Regions from separate parts of the Roseateles sp. GW821-FHT02E12 genome, predicted to be linked through region 4. Evidence: predicted binding sites of a transcription regulator. Region 4 holds the regulator's gene; each other region holds the start of a gene.

Region 1 (4,651 bases), on a different contig from region 4:
TGGCGGCGACGACGAACCAGATCTGCAGCGACGGGTCATCGAAGTGGCTGACGCGGCGCGTGATGCCCATCAGGCCCAGCACGTAGAGCGGCGTGAACGCGACCCAGAAGCCGATGAACCAGCACCAGAACGAGACCTTGCCCCAGAAGGCATCCAGGCGGAAGCCGAAGGCCTTGGGGAACCAGTAGTTGATGCCGGCGAAGGCGCCGAACACCACGCCGCCGATGATGACGTTGTGGAAGTGGGCGATGAGGAACAGGCTGTTGTGCAGCACGAAGTCCGCCGCCGGCACGGCCAGCAGCACGCCGGTCATGCCACCGATGGTGAAGGTGATCATGAAGCCCACCGTCCACAGCATCGGCACCTCGAACTGGATGCGCCCGCGGTACATGGTGAACAGCCAGTTGAAGATCTTCGCGCCCGTCGGGATCGAGATGATCATCGTCGTGATGCCGAAGAAGCTGTTCACGCTGGCCCCTGAGCCCATCGTGAAGAAGTGGTGCAGCCAGACGAGGTAGGACAGGATGGTGATGACGACCGTGGCATAGACCATGGACGCGTAGCCGAACAGCTTCTTGCGGCTGAAGGTGGACACCACTTCCGAGAAGATGCCGAACACCGGCAGCACCAGGATGTAGACCTCGGGGTGGCCCCAGATCCAGATCAGGTTCACGTAGAGCATGGCGTTGCCGCCAAGGTCGTTGGTGAAGAAGTTGGTGCCGAGGTAGCGGTCGGCCGTCAGCAGCGCCAGCGTGGCGGCCAGCACGGGGAAGGTCGCGACGATGAGCACGTTGGTGCACAGCGACGTCCACGTGAAGACGGGCATCTTCATCATCGTCATGCCGGGCGCGCGCATCTTGATGATGGTGGCGATCAGGTTGATGCCCGACAGCGTCGTGCCCACCCCCGCAATCTGCAGTGACCACAAGTAGTAGTCCACCCCCACATCCGGGCTCGCCAGGATGCCCGACAGCGGCGGGTAGGCCAGCCAGCCGGTCTTGGCGAACTCGCCGATAAACAGCGACAGCATGACCAGCACGGCGCCGCCGGCCGTCATCCAGAAGCTGAAGTTGTTCAAGAACGGGAAGGCCACGTCGCGCGCGCCGATCTGCAGCGGCACGACGTAGTTCATGAACCCGGTCACGAAGGGCATCGCGACGAAGAAGATCATGATGACGCCGTGGGCCGTGAACACTTGGTCGTAGTGGTGCGGCGGCAGGAAGCCGGCGTTGTCGGCGAAGGCCATGGCCTGGTGGGCGCGCATCATCAGCGCGTCCGCGAAGCCGCGCAGCAGCATCACGACACCCAGGATGATGTACATGATGCCGATCTTCTTGTGGTCGATGCTGGTGATCCAGTCACGCCACAGATGGCCCCAGAGCTTGAACTTGGTGATCAGCGCGAACACCAGCGCGCCGCCCAGCGCGACGGCGATGAAGGTGGCGATGAGGATGGGCTCGTGCAGCGGCAGCGAGTCCCAGCCGAGGCGGCCGAGGATGGGGTGCAGCTGATCGAGCGTCTGGTGTTGGGCAACGACGGGGTTGGACATCGGTCGGTCTCAGTTCTTCTGCGCCGCAGTCGAGGCGTCGGCGATCTCGATGGGCAGGCCCAGCGGGTTGGTCGGCGTGCACAGGGCCGCCACGACGCGACGCTCGCGCTTGACGCCGTCGAAGTCGCTCCAGGTGCTGCGCATCGTGCTGGCCACGCCACCCTTGCCGGCACCGCCGGCCGCGTCGATGGCCATCATCTGGCTGGAGCACATCTTCTTGCCGTCGACGCAGCGGTCGACGATGGCGCTCCACAGGCCGGCCTCCACGCTGGCGAAGCGGCGGATGGGCTCCTTGGCGCTGGGCTGTTCGAGCTTCAGGTAGTCGGCGCGGGTCAGCGTGTTGCCGCCGGCCTTGTTGCTGGCTATCCAGCTCGCGAACTCTTCGTCAGACACGCCGTGGAACTTGAAACGCATGTCCGAGAAACCGGCGCCGCTGTAGTGGGCCGACAGGCCGTCGTACACGCCCGCTTTGTTGATGACGGCATGCAGCTGCGTCTCCATGCCCGGCATCGTGTAGATCATGCCGGCCAGCGCAGGCACGTAGAAGGTGTTCATCACCGTCGTGGACGTGAAGCGGAAGTGGATGGGGCGGTCCACGGGTGCTGCCAGTTCGTTGACGGTGGCGATACCCTGCTCGGGGTAGATGAAGAGCCACTTCCAGTCCATCGCGACGGCATAGACCTCCAGCGGCTTCACGCCGGCCACCAGGGGCTTGTCCTCGGCGATGCGGTCCAGCGGGCGGAAGGGGTCGAGCTTGTGCGTGCTGATCCAGGTGATGGCGCCCAGCGCGATGATGATCAGCAGCGGCGCACCCCAGATGACCAGTTCCAGGCGCGTGGAATGATCCCAGTCCGGCGAGTAGGTCGCCTCGGTGTTGGACTGGCGGTAACGGTATGCAAAGAACAGCGTCAGCGCGATCACCGGGACGATGATCAACAGCATCAGCAGCGTCGACGTGACGATGAGTTGCGCCTGCTGTTGCGCGATGTCGCCGTGCGGCTTCATCACGACGGCGTTGCAGCCGCTCAAGAGCAGGCCGGCCGTCAAGACCGGGACGCAACGAAGGAGGTTCTTTTTGGGGTACATCCTGAGAGGCGCGCGAGGGTTAACGATCTTGCGTGCGACGACGGAATGTAAGTTGATTGAGCCAAATCAACGATTGGACATTTTGTCCTAGGCACACACGGAGACAAGCCCGCCATGGCACTTGCTAGCAGTACCCTTTTGCCCCCCCAAAACTCCCCCGGGGCGGCCCGCACCGACGAGGAACTGGCACCCGGCGACATCGCTGTCGGCGTCATCATCGGCCGGGCGTCCGAGTATTTCGACTTCTTCGTGTTCGGCATCGCCTCGGTGCTGGTGTTCCCGCAGGTCTTCTTCCCCTTCGCCGACCGCCTGACCGGCACGCTCTACGCCTTCCTGGTCTTCGCGTTGGCGTTCGTCGTCCGACCGGTCGGCACGCTGATCGGCATGTCCATCCAGCGTCATTTCGGCCGCTCGGCCAAGCTGACAGCCGCCCTCTTCCTGCTCGGCTGCTCCACGGTCGGCATGGGCCTGCTGCCCGGCTACGCCGAGGCCGGCAGTGCAGCCATCTGGCTGCTGGCATTCGCCCGCATCGGCCAGGGCCTGGCGCTTGGCGGCTCCTGGGACGGCCTGCCCTCGCTGCTGGCACTGAATGCACCCCCACACCGCCGCGGCTGGTACGCGATGCTGGGGCAGCTGGGTGCGCCGCTGGGCTTCTTCGTCGCATCGGGCGTGTTCCTGTACGTCTACGGCAACCTGGACGCCAAGGACTTCCTGTCCTGGGGCTGGCGCTTCCCGTTCTTCACGGCCTTCGCGATCAACGTCGTCGCGTTGTTCGCGCGGCTGCGCCTGGTCGTCACGCACGAGTACGAGAAGCGCATGGAAGAGCATGAGCTCGACCCCGCCTATCTGCGCGAGCTGCTGCCAGCCCAGGGCCACCACGTCGTCATCGGCGCCTTTGCCGCGCTGGCCAGCTATGCCCTCTTCCACCTGGTGAGCGTCTTCCCGCTGTCCTGGGTGGCGCTGTATGGCAATGAAGGCATCGTGGACTTCATGAAGATGGAGTTGCTGGGCGCAGCCTTCGCGGCCGTTGCCATGCCGATGTCGGGCCTCATCGCCGACAAGATCGGTCGGCGCAGCTACCTCGGCTCCATGGCCATCGCCATCGGTGTGTTTGCGCTGTTCGCCCCCTTCATGCTCGGCGGCGGCAAGCCCGGCCAGGCGGCCTTCATCCTGATCGGCTTCGTGCTGCTGGGCTTGTCCTACGGCCAGTCGGCGGGCTCGGTGACGTCCAACTTCCTGCCGCACTTCCGCTACACCGGCGCGGCGCTGACGGCCGACATGGCCTGGCTGCTGGGCGCCGCCTTCGCGCCCGTCGTCGCGCTGTTCCTGTCCTCGCGCTTCGGCCTCGTGTCGCTCAGCGCCTACCTGCTGTCCGGCGTGTTCTGCACGCTGGTGGCGCTGCGGGTGAACAAGCGGCTGCAGGCCGCGGCTGTCGTTCAAGACTGACGACTCACGCCCCAGTCAAAGGCGGGCTTCGGCCCGCTTTTGCTTGCCGCAACAGTTTCCATTTCCGGAAAGCATCCATATACTTAGCCGCACAGGAAACTAACGACGACACCATGGCCCTGACGCTGCACTACCACCCGCTGTCTTCCTACTGCTGGAAGGTCCTGATCGCGCTGTACGAGAACGGCGCGCCTTTCGAGCCACGGCTTGTCAACCTTGGCGACCCCGCCGCGCGCGCGGCCTACGCGGCGCTGTGGCCAACCGCCAAGATCCCGCTGCTGGTCGACGGCGAACGGGTGGTGCCGGAAACCTCGATCCAGATCGAATACCTCGACCGTCGCCAGCCGGGCCAGGTGCGCCTGCTGCCGGATGACTTCGACGCGCAGCTGGAAGTGCGCCTCTGGGACCGCGTCTTCGACCTCTACGTGATGGACCCGATGCAGCGCTACATCGGCCAGGTGCTGCGCCCCGAGACCGAGCGCGATGCCCGCGCGATGACTACCTCGGTCGACAACCTCGGCATGGCCTACGACCTGATCGAACGCCGCCTGGGCGAGCGCACCTGGGCAA
Region 2 (4,651 bases), on a different contig from region 4:
TCAGGCGGCCGCGCCAGCGCCACCACAGCGGGTCGTCCCAGGGCACGGGGTCGTAGGCGGTGACGCGGGCGCCCAGCGTGACGAGCACGTCGGCGCTCTTGGCGTCGGCCGCGGGCTTGAAGCCGGCCTTTTCGAGCGCGGCCTTGGCGGCGTCTTCCAGCGTGGCCTGGCGCTTGGCGGCTTCCTCGCTCTGCTGCTGCGAGGGCAGGCGGTCGAAGGCATAGCTGCCGGGCTTGCGGTCGGCCGGCCAGCTGCCATAACTGGAAACGTCAGCGGAGACCGTGTAGGGGCCGGTGCAGCCGGCGAGTGCGGCGACCGAGGCGGCGGCCAGGGCGGAGAGGATCAGGCGGCGGTTCATGACGGCACCTCCATCAACGAGATGCCGCCATTCTGACCCGCTCAGATTGCCCCTTTGTAAATCAGCGTTGCAGCGTGATGACCGAAGCCGGCGTAGGTGTCGCGCAGCTTTCGTCGTCGTCGAAGGCGATGTCACCGTCCGGCTCGGCCTGGCCGGTGGCCTTCATGGTCTCGAACGGGAACAGCTTCTTGTCCATCATGTGCGAGGGCACGATGTTGCCCATGGCCGTGAAGATGTTGTCGATGCGGCCGGGGTAGCGCTTCTCCCACTCGTTGATCATGGCCTTGACCTGCACGCGCTGCAGGTTGTCCTGGCTGCCGCAGAGGTTGCAAGGAATGATCGGGAACTCGCGGTGCTCGGCCCAGCGCACGAGGTCGGGTTCCTTCACGTAGGCCAGCGGGCGGATGACGACGTTCTTGCCGTCGTCGCTGACCAGCTTGGCCGGCATGCCCTTCAGGCGGCTGCCGAAGAACATGTTCAGGAACAGCGTCGTGACCATGTCGTCGCGGTGGTGGCCAAGCGCGATCTTGGTGGCGCCCAGCTCACCCGCCACGCGGTACAGGATGCCGCGGCGCAGGCGCGAGCACAGGCTGCAGGTCGTCTTGCCCTCGGGGATGAGGCGCTTGACGATGGAATAGGTGTCCTGGGTCTCGATGTGGAAGTCCACGCCGCGCGAACGCAGGTAGTTGGGCAGCACGTCTTCCGGGAAGCCGGGCTGCTTCTGGTCGAGGTTGACGGCGACGAGGCTGAACTTGATCGGCGCGCGCACCTGCAGGTTCAGCAGGATGTCCAGCATCGCGTAGCTGTCCTTGCCGCCCGACAGGCACACCATGACCTTGTCGCCGTCTTCAATCATGTGGAAGTCGGTGACGGCCTGGCCGACCTGGCGGTGCAGGCGCTTGGAGAGCTTGTTGATCTCGTGCGCGGCCCGTTTGGCGGCGAGGTCTTCCGCGTTGGGCGTTGCTGGGGAGATGGGGGCGAGGACTTCAGACATCCCGCCATTGTCCCAAACCGCGCGGGATGTGCTCGGTTGGCGGCTTCCGGATGACCGCCGGGCTGCTGCCGACGGTCAATTTGATGTACGTCAAATCCCCGGGCGGGGTGGATTCCTAAGATTCATGCATCACAAATGCATGTTCAAGAAACCATGACATCGAGCCCCTGCATCACCCAAGTCGACCTGCGCGAATCCGCCCGCGAGTCCAGGCCGGCGCGCATCGCCGAGGTCCTCCGCGGCCTGAGCCCGGGCGATTCGACGGAGTTGATCGACGACACCGACCCCCAACCCCTGCTGTTGCAGCTCGGCAAGAGCCTGCCGGGGCAGTTCACCTGGGACGCCAGCCAGGTCGACGCGGACCTGTGGGTCACGCGGCTGGCCAAGGCCCCTGCGGCGCACAGCGAAGGCCGCTGCTGCGGCGCCTGCGGCGGAACCTGAGCGGCATACAGCGAGCATTTGAGAAGGAAGCATCATGAAATCCACCACGAGGCTCTGGCGTTGGCTGGGCCTGATATTCGTCCTGTCGTTCGGTGCCCTGGGCTACCTGGGCTGGCAGATCTACCTCTCCGCCCCGCCCATCCCGACCCGGGTGGTCAGCGCCGACGGCGAGGTGTTGTTCACCGGTGAGCAGATCCAGCTGGGCCAGCAAGCCTGGCTGACTGCCGGCGGCCAGCAGCTCGGCACGGTGTGGGGGCATGGCGCCTATGTCGCACCCGACTGGTCGGCAGACTGGCTGCACCGCGAAGCGTTGGCGCTGAAGGCCCTGCGTCTGGCCGAGCAGCAGCAGGGCGGCCTGCCCGTCAGCGATGCCCAGCGGGCCGCGGTCGACCAGGGCTTGCGCGACGAGATGCGCCGCAACACCCACGACGACGCCAGCGGCGACGTGCGTGTCTCCGCCGCCCGCGCCCAGGCCATCCGTGAAGTCGCCGCGCACTACGAAGGCCTCTTCGGCACCGACCCTGCGCTGGAAAAGCTGCGCGACCAGTACGCGATGACGGCCGGCGCCCTGCCGGAGGCCGAGCACCGCAAGGCGCTGGCGGCCTTCTTCTTCTGGTCGGCCTGGGCGACGGTGACGGACCGCCCCGGCGAAACCGGCCTGTCCTACACCAGCAACTGGCCACACGAGCCCATGGTGGGCAACACGATGAGCACCTCGGCCGCGATGTGGTCGATGGCCAGCATCGTGCTGCTGCTGGCCGGTATCGCCGCGATGCTGTGGCTGCACAAGAACGGCGATGAGGAGGAGGCGCAAGTGCCCAAGGCCGACCCGCTGCTGGGCGCCAAGGCCACGCCGTCGATGAAGGCGACGCGCAAGTACTTCTTCGTCGTCATCGGCCTGATGCTGCTGCAGATCGGCATGGGCGCCATCACCGCGCACTACGCGGTGGAGGGCCAGGCCTTCTTCGGCATTCCGCTGGCGCAGATCCTGCCGTACACCGTCACCCGCACCATCCACACGCAGATCGGCGTGTTCTGGATCGCCACGGCCTGGCTGGCCACGGGCCTGTACGTCGCGCCGCTGCTGTCGGGCGCCGAACCCAAGCTGCAGAAGCTCGGCGTCGACGCGCTGTTCTGGGCGCTCATCGTCGTCGTGCTCGGCTCCACCATCACCGGCTGGCTGGGCACGCTGCAGCACCGAGGCATCGACTTCAGCTTCTGGTTCGGCAACCAGGGCCTGGAGTTCACGAGCATGGGCCGCTTCTGGCAGATCCTGCTCTTCGTCGGCCTGCTGCTCTGGGTCTTCCTGCTGGGCCGCGCACTGTGGCCGGCGCTGAAGCGGCCTTCTGAAACCCGCGGCCTCATCGCCATGGTCTTCCTGTCGGCCACCTGCATCGGCGGCTTCTATGCCAGCTCGCTGACCTGGGGCCAGCACACCCACTATTCGATGATCGAGTACTGGCGCTGGTGGCTGGTGCACCTGTGGGTGGAGGGCTTCTTCGAGGTCTTCGCCACGGCCGTGGTCGCGCTGATCTTCACCAACCTGGGCCTGCTGCGGGCGGCCTCTGCCAACCGCGCCATCGTTGCCGAGACCATCGTCTTCCTGTTCGGCGGCATCCTGGGCACGCTGCACCACCTGTACTGGACGGGCACGCCCACCTCGGTCATCGCGGTCGGCTCGGTCTTCTCCGCGCTGGAGGTGGTGCCGCTGACGCTGATCGGCCTGGAAGCACTGCAGACCTATCGCCGCTCGAAGAACGTCGCCTGGCTGGGCGCCTACAAGTGGGTCATCCTGTCCTTCGTCGCCGTGGGCTTCTGGAACACCGTGGGCGCCGGCCTGCTGGGCTTTGCCATCAACCCGCCCGCGTCGCTGTACTACGTGCAGGGCCTGAACATGACGGCGGCCCACGGCCACGCGGCGCTGTTCGGCGTCTACGGCATGCTGGGTATCGGCCTGATGCTGTTCTGCCTGCGCGGCCTGTACGACCGGGCATTGCATGCCGACAAGTTCCTCAAGCCCGCCTTCTGGAGCCTGAACATCGGCCTGGCGATGATGGTTTTCATGTCGCTGCTGCCGGCCGGCATCTACCAGGCCTACGAGAGCATCACCAAGGGCCTGTGGTACGCCCGCTCGCCGGAAGTCATCCACTCCAAGCTGATGGAGACGCTGGTGTGGCTGCGCGTGCCGGGCGACATCGTGTTCGCCGCGGGCAGCGTGTTCCTGGCCTTGTACGCCCTGGCCCTGCTGCGCCGCCGTGCGGCGGATCGCCTGCCCGCAGGCGCCGCACCGGCCCGTGGGCGCTGAAAGGATTGAGCGATGAGATTGACCGCCTTCACCGACTACAGCCTGCGCGTGCTGATGTTCCTGGCCGCCGAGCCCGACCGGCGGGCCACGGTGGGCGAGATCTGCGCAGCCTTCGACATCAAGGCCAACCACCTCACCAAGGTCGTTCACCGCCTGGCCAAGCGTGGCTGGGTGACCACCGTGCGCGGCAAGGGCGGCGGGCTCACGCTGGCAAGGCCGGCGGAGCAGATCCGCATCGGCGAGGTCGTGCGCGACACCGAGGGCCAGGCCCAGCCGGCCGAGTGCTTCTCGGCCGAGGCCAGCCACTGCGCCATCGTCAGCCACTGCCGGCTCAAGGGCGTGCTGGGCGAGGCGGTGGAGGCCTTCCATGCCGTGCTGGATCGCTACACGCTGGCCGACATCACGGCCAACCGGCAGCAGCTGGTGCAGCTGCTGCGCTTCATGGCGCCCGCCGAGGCCGCGGTATGAACGCCGCCGCGCTTCCCTATCCCTACGAAGGCCCCGACGAACTGCGGGAGCCCATCCTCGCGGCACTGCGCCGTGTGGTGGACCC
Region 3 (4,651 bases), on a different contig from region 4:
TCGGCCGCGCAGCGCCTGATCCAGAACGGCGCCGCCGAATGGGCCTCGCCCACCGGCTGGGTCGTGCTGAAGAAGGCCGGCGAGGACCTGCCCGAGACGGCGCAGCTGCGCGTCACCGACGACGCCGAGCTGCGCTATGTGTCGCGCGGCGGGCTCAAGTTGGAGGGGGCGCTGGCACGCACCGGCTTCGACGTCCGCACCCACACGGTACTGGACGTCGGCCAGAGCACCGGCGGCTTCACCGACTGCCTGCTGATGCGCGGTGCACGGCATGTCGTCGGCATCGACGTGGGCCACAGCCAGCTGCACCCGCGGCTGCTGGCGGATGCGCGCGTGACGGCGCTGGAAGGCGTGCACGTGCGCGAGCTGGCCGGGCTGCGCTCGCATGCGCCGACGGGCGGCTTCACGCTCATCGTCGGCGACCTGAGCTTCATCTCCATGGTGGGCAGCCTGCCCGAGCTGCTGCCCTGGCTGGAGTCGCACGGCCACCTGCTGGTGCTGATCAAGCCGCAGTTCGAGCTGGGCCCGAAGGCGCTGGACAAGCGCGGTCTCGTCAAGGACGAGGCCGATTACCCCCGCCTGGAAGGCCGCGTGCGCCTGGCCTGCACGGCGCTCGGCCTCAAGGTGCTGGACTATTTCGACAGCCCCATCACCGGCGGTGATGGCAATCGCGAATTCTTTTTGTGGGCCTCCCGATGAGCACCCCTGTTTCGTTCGAATTCTTCCCGCCCAACACGCCGGTCGGCGTCGAGAAACTCAAGACCGTCGTGCAGGAACTGGGCGCGCTGTCGCCGCAGTACTTCAGCGTCACCTACGGCGCCGGCGGCTCCACACGCGACAAGACGCTGTCCGCCGTGATGGACATCGCCGCCGCCGGCTTCGAGGCCGCGCCGCACCTCAGCTGCGTCGGCTCCACGCGCGAGAACATCGCCGAGATCCTTGCCACCTACCGCGCGCAGAACATCCACCGCGTCGTCGCGCTGCGCGGCGACCTGCCCAGCGGCACGGCCACGGCGGGCGAGTTCCGCTACGCGTCGGAGCTGGTCAGCTTCATCCGCGAGACGCAAGGGCCCGACTGGCACATCGAGGTCGCCGCCTATCCCGAGGTGCATCCGCAGCAGCGCTACGCCGCCAAGGACATGCAGCACTTCGCCGACAAGATGCGCGCCGGCGCCGACGGCGCGATCACGCAGTTCTTCTTCAACGCCGACGCCTATTTCCACTTCGTCGACGAGGCGCGCAAGCTGGGCGTCACCCAGCCCATCGTGCCGGGCATCATGCCCTTCCACAACTACGGCCGCATCGCCCAGTTCGCGCAGCGCGACGGCATCGACATCCCGCGCTGGGTGCAGATGAAGATGGAAGGTTTCATGGACGACGCCGCCAGCATCCGCGGCTTCGGCCTGGACGTCATCACCCGCCTGTGCGAACGCCTGATCGACGGCGGCGCGCCGGGCATCCACTTCTACACGCTCAACCAGAGCGCGTTGACGCTGGAACTCTGCAAGCGCCTGGGTCTCGGGCGCTGAGCGGCCGCAGCCGCGCCGTTGCGCGGATGCCCTGCAATCTCGCGCGAGATTGACCCAACACAAAGCCACACCGCCACCGCGGGTAGGGCGGCGCAACCATGTTGCGCTGCATCAAATTCGCCGAAAGACGCACGACGTGGAATGACTCCATCGGGGCCCGCCCCATTCTCAGGAGCCATCCATGTTCAAGAAGATTCCCGTCCTCGTCGCCGTCCTTGCCGCGCTGGCCGCCCCGCTGGCCCAGGCCGACGAAGGCCCGCTGCTGGTGCGCGTGCGCGCCCTGCGCCTGGACTCGGCCAACAAGGACAGCACGGGGCTGGGTCTGTCGATCAACAACAAGACCTTCCCGGAGGTCGACTTCAGCTACTTCATCGCGCCCAACCTCGCGGCCGAGCTGATCCTGACCTATCCGCAGAAGCAGACCCTCTATTCCAACGGCAGCGCCATCGGCTCGCTCAAGCACCTGCCGCCCACGCTGACGCTGCAGTACCACTTCAACCCGACCGGCACCGTGCGCCCCTACGTTGGCGCCGGCGTGAACTACACCCACTTCTCGTCGGTCGAGTTCGCCCCCGCCGTGCAGGCCGCGCTCAAGCCCAGCATCAAGCACAACAGCTTCGGCGTGGCCTGGCAGGCGGGCGCTGACGTCGAGATCACCCAGGGCACCTATCTGAACTTCGACCTGAAGAAGGTCAACCTGGGCACGACGGTCTATTCCAACGGCGCGTCGGCAGGCAAGTTCAAGGTCAACCCGACGCTGGCCAGCGTGGGCCTGGGCTGGCGCTTCTGAACCACGGCGCAAGCCGTCAGCCAGCGAAGGGGCAGCGCCCCGACTGCGGCTCGTTGTCGTCGGGCAGCACGTACTGCTTCCATTCGCGGTTGGCCGGCTCGCCGAAGGCCAGCAGCTCGGGGTGGGCATCCATACCGTCCCAGGCCTGCAGGCGTTCACGCGTCACCCGGCGGGCGGCCTCGCCGGCGTCACTGCCAGCGTCGAGCCCGAAGAAGGCCTGGCGCGGCTGCATCAGCACAACCAGCCCCGGCCCCAGGTTGCGGCTGCGCCGGCGCCGGTAGCTCGGCGCTGCGCAGAAGCAAAAGATCTGGTGGCCACCAAAGGCGAACTCCCAGCGCGGGTCTTCGGGGTCGCTTGGGGCATCGGCCGGCCACGGGCGGGTGTCCTGGGCATGCAGGAACTCGAGCAGCGCCCAGAAGCGCTGGCCATACTCGTCATGCGTCAAGGCCGGATCGTCGGGCGCAAAGAACACGGCGAGATTGCGGCGTTCGAGCGGCTTCGACTCGGCCCGGCGCAGGAACTGGTCCAGCCCCGCCGGCAGCAAGGCCCGCGTCGCGGCATCGGCGAAGGTGTAGTAAAGCGCGCCGCGGCGTGCTGCGGCGGCACCGAGGTAGCAGGGATAGCGCGGGTCAGCCAGCCGCTGCATGAAGCTGCGGTAGCTGGCTGCAAACCAGGCCGGCACCGCGACCGCCGTACCCGCCTGGCTGCCCAGGATCACGCGGTCCGTCACGGCGGCGAGGGTGGAGTCGAGCACGGCATCAACAGACTTCATGCTGGGCCTCCCAGTCGGGGTCGGGCAGCCGCTGCCGGTCGACCTTGCCATGCGGCAACAACGGCGGGCTGTCGATGGGCACGAACAGTGTCGGCACCGAGGGGCCGCTCAAACGTTGTGCGCAGTAGCTGTACAGCGCCGAACAATCGACCTCGGCACCGGGCACCAGCACCAGGTAGGCCACCAGGCGCAACTCGCCTCGGCGGTCGGCCCTGGGCAGCACGAAGGCGCGGTCGACGGCCGGATGGCGCTGCAGCCACAGCTCGACCTCGCGCGGTTCGACCCGGACACCACGAATCTTCAATTGCTCGTCGGCCCGTCCCAGGAACTCGATCAGGCCGTCCTCCCGGTAGCGGGCCAGGTCGCCGGTGCGGTAGAGCTGCCCGCCGCGCTCGGGCCGAAAACGGTCTGGCACGAACCGCGCAGCCGTCAGCTGCGGCTGCTTGAGATAACCACGGGCCACGGCCACGCCACCAATCAGGATTTCGCCCGGCAGCCCTGGCGGCACGACCGCGCCGTCTGCATCGCACAGGTACAGCTGCACATTGGCCATCGGCCGACCCAGTGGAACAGCGGCGCCCGGCGTGGCACCGCGCTCGCACACGAAGCCGGTCACGGAGATCGCCGCCTCGGTCGGCCCGTAGAGATGCAGCAGCGTTGCGTCGAGCGTGTCGAAGAAGCGCTGCTCCAGCCGCGGGCTCAGCACCTCGGCACCGCACATGACCAGCCGCAGGCTGCGGCAGGTTGCGGCCTCGGGCAGGTCGAGAAAGCGCTGCAGCAGCGACGGCACGAAGTGCGTGACGGTCACGCCATGGCGGCCGATCAGGCCGCACAGATAGGCCATGTCGACATGGCGCCCGGGCGCGGCGAGCACCAGCGCCGCCCCGCAGGCCAGGGGCCAGAAGAACTCCTTGATCGACACGTCGAAGCTGAACGGCGTCTTCTGCAGCAGCCGGTCGTGCGCCGCCAGCGCCCAGTGCTTCTGCAGCCACAGGATGTTGTTGACCAGCGAGCGATGCTCGATCAGCGTGCCCTTGGGGCGCCCGGTGGAGCCCGAGGTGTACATGACGCAGGCCAGGTCGGTGGGCGAAGCCGCCACGGGCGCCGCCGCGGCAGGCACGGCTCCATTGGCGTCGAGGTCGACGACCGCGGGGACGCGGCCCGCCAACGCCGCGACGAAGGGCGCCTGTGCCAGAGCCACCACCGGCTCGACGTCGTCGAGAATCATCTGCTGCTGCAGCGGCGGCAGGTTCGGCTCCAGCGGCACGTAGGCACCGCCCGCCTTCAGCACCGCCAGCAGGCCCGTCACCAGCGCGAGCGAGCGCTCGGCCATGACGGGCACCAGCACCCCGGGCCGCACGCCCAACGCCCGCAAACGCGCAGCCAGCGCTTCGGCCCGACGCTCCAGCTCGGCATAGCTGAGCACGGCAGCGTCGCTGACGACGGCCGGCGCGGCAGGGGTCAGCCGCGCCTGTCCCTCGAACAGCTGGTGCAGGGTCTGCTCGTAAGGCAGGTCGGCATCGGTGTCGTTCCAGTCGAACACGGCGCGCCGCCATTCAA
Region 4 (4,651 bases):
TAGTCGCTGTAGCGGAAGGGCGTTGTCGCCTCACCGCGCAGGCGGCGCAGGATGTTGGCGGCGGCCTGCCGCCCCATCTGCTTGGCACCGGGCGAGACGCCGGGCACCGGCCGGGGTTCCTGGCCCGGCACATGGCTCTGCGCGGCGGCCAGGTCGCCGATGACCTGGATGTTCGCAAAGCCCTTCAGGCTCAAGTCGGGTTCGACGACGACGCGGCCGGCGCGGTCCAGCGTGCAGCCGGTGGCGTCCGCCAGCGCGCGGCCCAGCGGCGACGCGGCCACGCCTGCGGCCCAGACGACGCAGCGGCTGTGCAGGCGCTCCGGGCCAGCGGCGGTCGTGATGTCCAACCCCTCGGCGTCGATGCCGGTGACGCGGGCGTTCAGCTTCACCTCCACGCCCAGCGCCGTCAGCTGTTCGCGGGCGCGCTCGCTCAAGGCCTCGGGCATGGACTGCAGCACCCGCGGCCCGCCTTCCACGAGCAGCACGCGGGCCTGGCGCGGGTCGATGCGGCGGAACTCACCGGGCAACGTGTGGCGCGCGATCTCGGCAAAAGTGCCGGCCAGCTCCACGCCGGTGGGCCCGCCGCCCACGACGACGAACTGCAGCAGCGCCGCGCGCCGGGTTGGGTCGTCCTCGAGCTCGGCGGCTTCGAAGGCCAGCAGCACGCGGCGGCGGATCTCGAAGGCGTCCTGCAGCGTCTTCAACCCGGGCGCGTGCGCGGCCCAGTCGTCGCGGCCGAAATAGCTGTGCGTGGCGCCGGCGGCGACGATGAGGTGGCTCCAGCGCAGCGTGGCGCCGTCCTTCAGCGTGGCCGTCTGCGCCTGGGCGTCCAGGGCGACGACTTCGCCGAGCAGCGTCGTCACATTGGGCTGGCGCCGGAACAGATGCCGGATAGGCGCCGCGATGGACGGCGCGGAGAGCCCCGCCGTGGCCACCTGGTAGAGCAGGGGCTGGAAGAGGTGGTGGTTGGTCTTGTCGACGACGGTGATGTCGACATCGGCGGTACGCAGGGCGCGGGCAGCTTCCAGGCCGCCGAACCCGCAGCCGATGATGAGGACTTGGGGACGCATGGCGCCATGCTACGCCTCATTTGCTGCGCTGCAGCAAAGATGCTGGAGCCGCGCGGGCGGCGCTTCAGCAGGCGGCGTTTGAGATCAGGCGCTGCAGGGCCTGCGGGTCGAGCACGGTGATCTGGCGCTGCTTGACGTCCAGCACGCCGTCTTCCTGGAACTTGGAGAAGGTGCGGCTGACGGTTTCGAGCTTGAGGCCGAGGTAGCTGCCGATCTCCTCGCGCGTCATGCGCAGCACCAGGCTGCTGGACGAGAAGCCGCGCGCCTGCAGGCGCTGCGTGAGGTTCAGCAGGAAGGCCGCGAGTCGCTCCTCGGCGCGCATGTTGCCCAGCAGCAGCATCACGCCGTGGTCGCGCACGATCTCGCGGCTCATGATCTTGTGGAACTGGTGCTGCAGCATCGTGAACTCCCGCGACAGTTCCTCCAGGTGGCTGTACTGGATCACGCAGACGGAGGAGTCCTCCAGCGCGACGGCGTCGCAGTGATGGTGGTCGCTGCTGATGCCGTCCAGCCCCAGCAGTTCGCCGGCCATCTGGAAGCCGGTGACCTGGTCGCGGCCGTCCTCGCTGCTCACGCAGGTCTTGAAGAAGCCGGTGCGCACGGCGTACAGCGCATCGAAGCGGTCGCCGTTGCGGAACAGGTGGTCGCCGCGCTGCACGCTGCGGCGCTTTTCCACCAGCCCGTCCAGGCGCTGCAGGTCGCTCGGGCTCAGCCCCACGGGCAGGCACAGCTCGCGCAGATTGCAGCTGGCGCAGGCGACCTTGAGCGGCTCGAGCGCCGCGGCAGCGGGCTGCGCGGGCATGTCGGGAGTGATCGGCACGCTCATGGGGCGAGGCAGGGTGGTCAGCATGAAATGCATTGTTCTCGGCGGCACCCGCTGCGGCCTTGACCTGGATCAACGCCGGGGCCTGTTTCGGCCGGCACAGTGACGCCATGTCTGCTGTCACCGACCGCCCCATCGATGCCGATCTGCTGCGCCGCCACGACGTCGCCGGGCCGCGCTACACGTCCTATCCCACGGCCGATCGCCTGGTGGAGGCCTACCAGGGCCCTCAGCATCTGCAGGCGCTGCGCCAGCGCGGCACGGTGCAGCCGCTGTCGGTCTACGTGCACATCCCCTTCTGCGAGCAGCTCTGCTACTACTGCGCCTGCAACAAGATCATCACCAAGCACCATGAGCGCGCCGCGCCCTACCTGGCCACGCTGGAGGTCGAGATGGACCTCGTGGCCGAGGCCATGGGCGGCACGGCGCCGGTGTCGCAGCTGCACCTGGGCGGCGGCTCGCCGACCTTCCTGTCCGATGCCGAGCTGACCTCGCTGATGGACGCGCTGCGCCAGCGCTTCAAGCTGCTGCCGGGCGCCGAGCTGTCCATCGAGGTGGACCCGCGCACGGTGGATGCCGGCCGGCTGGCGCACTTGCGCGCGCTGGGTTTCAACCGCCTGTCCTTCGGCGTGCAGGACTTCGACGCCGCCGTGCAGAAGGCCGTGCACCGCGTGCAGCCGCTGGAGCAGGTGGCTGCGCTGATGGCCACTGCGCGCGAGCTGGGTTTTGCGTCCACCAATGTCGACCTGATCTACGGCCTGCCGCTGCAGACGCCCGCGAGCTTCGCCCGCACCATCGCGCAGGTGGCCGAACTGCGCCCGGACCGCATCGCGATGTATGCCTACGCCCACCTGCCGCAGCGCTTCAAGCCGCAGCGCCGCATCGTGGCCGAGCTGCTGCCACCGGCCGGCGACAAGCTGGCCATGCTGTCCGGCGCCATCAGCGCGCTGCTGAGCGAGGGCTACACCTATATCGGCATGGATCATTTCGCGCTGCCGGACGACCCGCTGGCCGTGGCCAAGCGCCAGGGCCTGCTGCACCGCGGCTTCCAGGGCTATTCCACGCAGCCTGACTGCGACCTCGTCGGCCTGGGCGTGTCGTCCATCAGCCGCGTGGGCGCCACCTACGCCCAGAACGCCAAGACCATGGCCGAGTACGAGGACGCACTGCGCCAGCGCCAGCTCCCCGTGCAGCGCGGCCTGGCGTTGACGCGCGACGACCTGCTGCGCCGCGCCGTCATCATGGCGCTGATGTGCCAGGGGCGCGTGGAGTTCGAGTCCATCGCCGCGTCGTACCTGGTCGATGTGCCGACCTATTTCGCGCCCGAGTTCGACCGCCTGCGCCAGCTCGCGGACCAAGGGCTGATCACGATGGAGCCCGGTGCCATCCAGGTCACGCCACTGGGCTGGTACTTCGTGCGCGCCGTCGCCCTGGTCTTCGACCGCTATCTGCAGGCCGACGCCAGCCGCGAGCGCTTCTCGAAAATCATCTGATGTCGCTCGACGCGGCCTTGATCGCGTCGGCCACGCTGATGGGCCTGGCCGGCACGCCTCATTGCGCGGCGATGTGCAGCGCGCCGTGTGCGCTGGCCGGCGGCAATCGCCCGATGAAGCTGCTGGCCGGGCGGCTGCTCGGCTACACGGCCGGTGGCGCGGTTGCGGCGGCGTCGGCCGAGGCGCTTGCGCGCGTATCCCAGAGCGCGGCCCTGCTGCAGCCGGCCTGGGCACTGCTGCAGGCGGCGCTGCTGCTGCTGGGTGTGACGCTGCTGGTGCGTGGCCGCATGCCTGTCTGGCTGGGCGCGATGGACTGGCGCCCCAAGCCCCGCCATGCCTTCGCAACCGGCATGGCCTGGGTTGCCATGCCCTGTGGGCTGCTGCATGCGGCGCTGCTGCTGGCCGGCCTGTCCGGCTCGGTGCCCAGCGGCGCGGCGGCCATGGCGGGTTTTGCGCTGGCCAGCACGCCGGGCCTCGTCGTGGCGCCGCTGTGGCGGGCGCGGCTGCTCAAGCGCGGCGCGGGCGGCGAGATGCTGGCGCTGCGCCTGGCCGGCCTCGCGCTGGTGCTGGGCGCGGCCTGGGCGCTGGGGCACGGGGTTTGGCAGCGGGTCATGCTGGCCTGCTGACGCGGCCATAAACTCGCCGCGTCTCGTTTCTCTCGCCTCATTGCGAAAGCCCCACCTGCCATGTACCAACACATTCAAGTGCCCGAAGGCGGCCAGAAGATCACGGTCAATGCCGACTTCTCGCTGAACGTGCCCGATCAGCCCATCATTCCCTACATCGAAGGCGACGGCACCGGGCTGGACATCACACCCGTCATGCTCAAGGTGGTCGACGCAGCCGTGGCCAAGGCCTACGGCGGCACCCGCAAGATCCACTGGATGGAGATCTACGCCGGCGAGAAGAGCACCCGCGTCTACGGCCCCGACGTGTGGCTGCCCGAAGAGACGCTGCAGGTCGTGAAGGAGTACGTCGTCTCCATCAAGGGCCCGCTGACCACGCCCGTTGGCGGCGGCATCCGCTCGCTGAATGTTGCGCTGCGTCAGGAGCTGGACCTCTACGTCTGCCTGCGCCCCGTGCAGTATTTCGACGGCGTGCCCAGCCCCGTGAAGGAGCCGCACAAGGTCGACATGGTCATCTTCCGCGAGAACTCGGAGGACATCTACGCCGGCATCGAGTACGAGGCCGAGAGCGACAAGGCCAAGAAGCTCATCAAGTTCCTGCAGGAGGAGCTGGGCGTCAAGAAGATCCGCTTCCCGAAC

The links. The regulator FNR, encoded in region 4, switches genes on or off when oxygen is low (the NO sensors DNR and NnrR bind a similar motif). The targets are predictions, from matches to a motif close to TTGATNNNNATCAA.
Region 1: a site for FNR is predicted at 2,692-2,705, ahead of cyoA (ubiquinol oxidase subunit II). Genes of this name have one in related genera too.
Region 2: a site for FNR is predicted at 1,433-1,446, ahead of AC07V5_RS10510 (DUF2249 domain-containing protein). Genes of this name have one in related genera too.
Region 3: a site for FNR is predicted at 1,631-1,644, ahead of AC07V5_RS08330 (OmpW/AlkL family protein). Genes of this name have one in related genera too.

What each region holds. Positions count from the first base shown of each region.
Region 1 covers NZ_JBWKVK010000003.1:1,016,417-1,021,067, reverse strand. Annotated here, with positions in the region: gene cyoB (cytochrome o ubiquinol oxidase subunit I) at 1-1,549, opposite strand, end outside; gene cyoA (ubiquinol oxidase subunit II) at 1,559-2,635, opposite strand; gene AC07V5_RS22550 (MFS transporter) at 2,750-4,081, shown strand; gene AC07V5_RS22545 (glutathione S-transferase family protein) at 4,195-4,651, shown strand, end outside.
Region 2 covers NZ_JBWKVK010000001.1:2,242,266-2,246,916, forward strand. Annotated here, with positions in the region: gene AC07V5_RS10500 (DUF4136 domain-containing protein) at 1-358, opposite strand, end outside; partial or broken gene ttcA (tRNA 2-thiocytidine(32) synthetase TtcA) at 420-1,298, opposite strand; gene AC07V5_RS10510 (DUF2249 domain-containing protein) at 1,506-1,793, shown strand; gene AC07V5_RS10515 (nitric-oxide reductase large subunit) at 1,828-4,098, shown strand; gene AC07V5_RS10520 (Rrf2 family transcriptional regulator) at 4,111-4,566, shown strand; gene AC07V5_RS10525 (metal-sulfur cluster assembly factor) at 4,563-4,651, shown strand, end outside.
Region 3 covers NZ_JBWKVK010000001.1:1,735,768-1,740,418, reverse strand. Annotated here, with positions in the region: gene AC07V5_RS08340 (TlyA family RNA methyltransferase) at 1-699, shown strand, start outside; gene metF (methylenetetrahydrofolate reductase [NAD(P)H]) at 696-1,529, shown strand; gene AC07V5_RS08330 (OmpW/AlkL family protein) at 1,711-2,319, shown strand; gene AC07V5_RS08325 (YqcI/YcgG family protein) at 2,336-3,091, opposite strand; gene AC07V5_RS08320 (amino acid adenylation domain-containing protein) at 3,078-4,651, opposite strand, start outside.
Region 4 covers NZ_JBWKVK010000002.1:1,182,898-1,187,548, forward strand. Annotated here, with positions in the region: gene AC07V5_RS16185 (NAD(P)/FAD-dependent oxidoreductase) at 1-1,070, opposite strand, end outside; gene fnr (fumarate/nitrate reduction transcriptional regulator Fnr) at 1,135-1,872, opposite strand; gene hemN (oxygen-independent coproporphyrinogen III oxidase) at 2,004-3,386, shown strand; gene AC07V5_RS16200 (urease accessory protein UreH domain-containing protein) at 3,386-4,012, shown strand; gene icd (NADP-dependent isocitrate dehydrogenase) at 4,073-4,651, shown strand, end outside.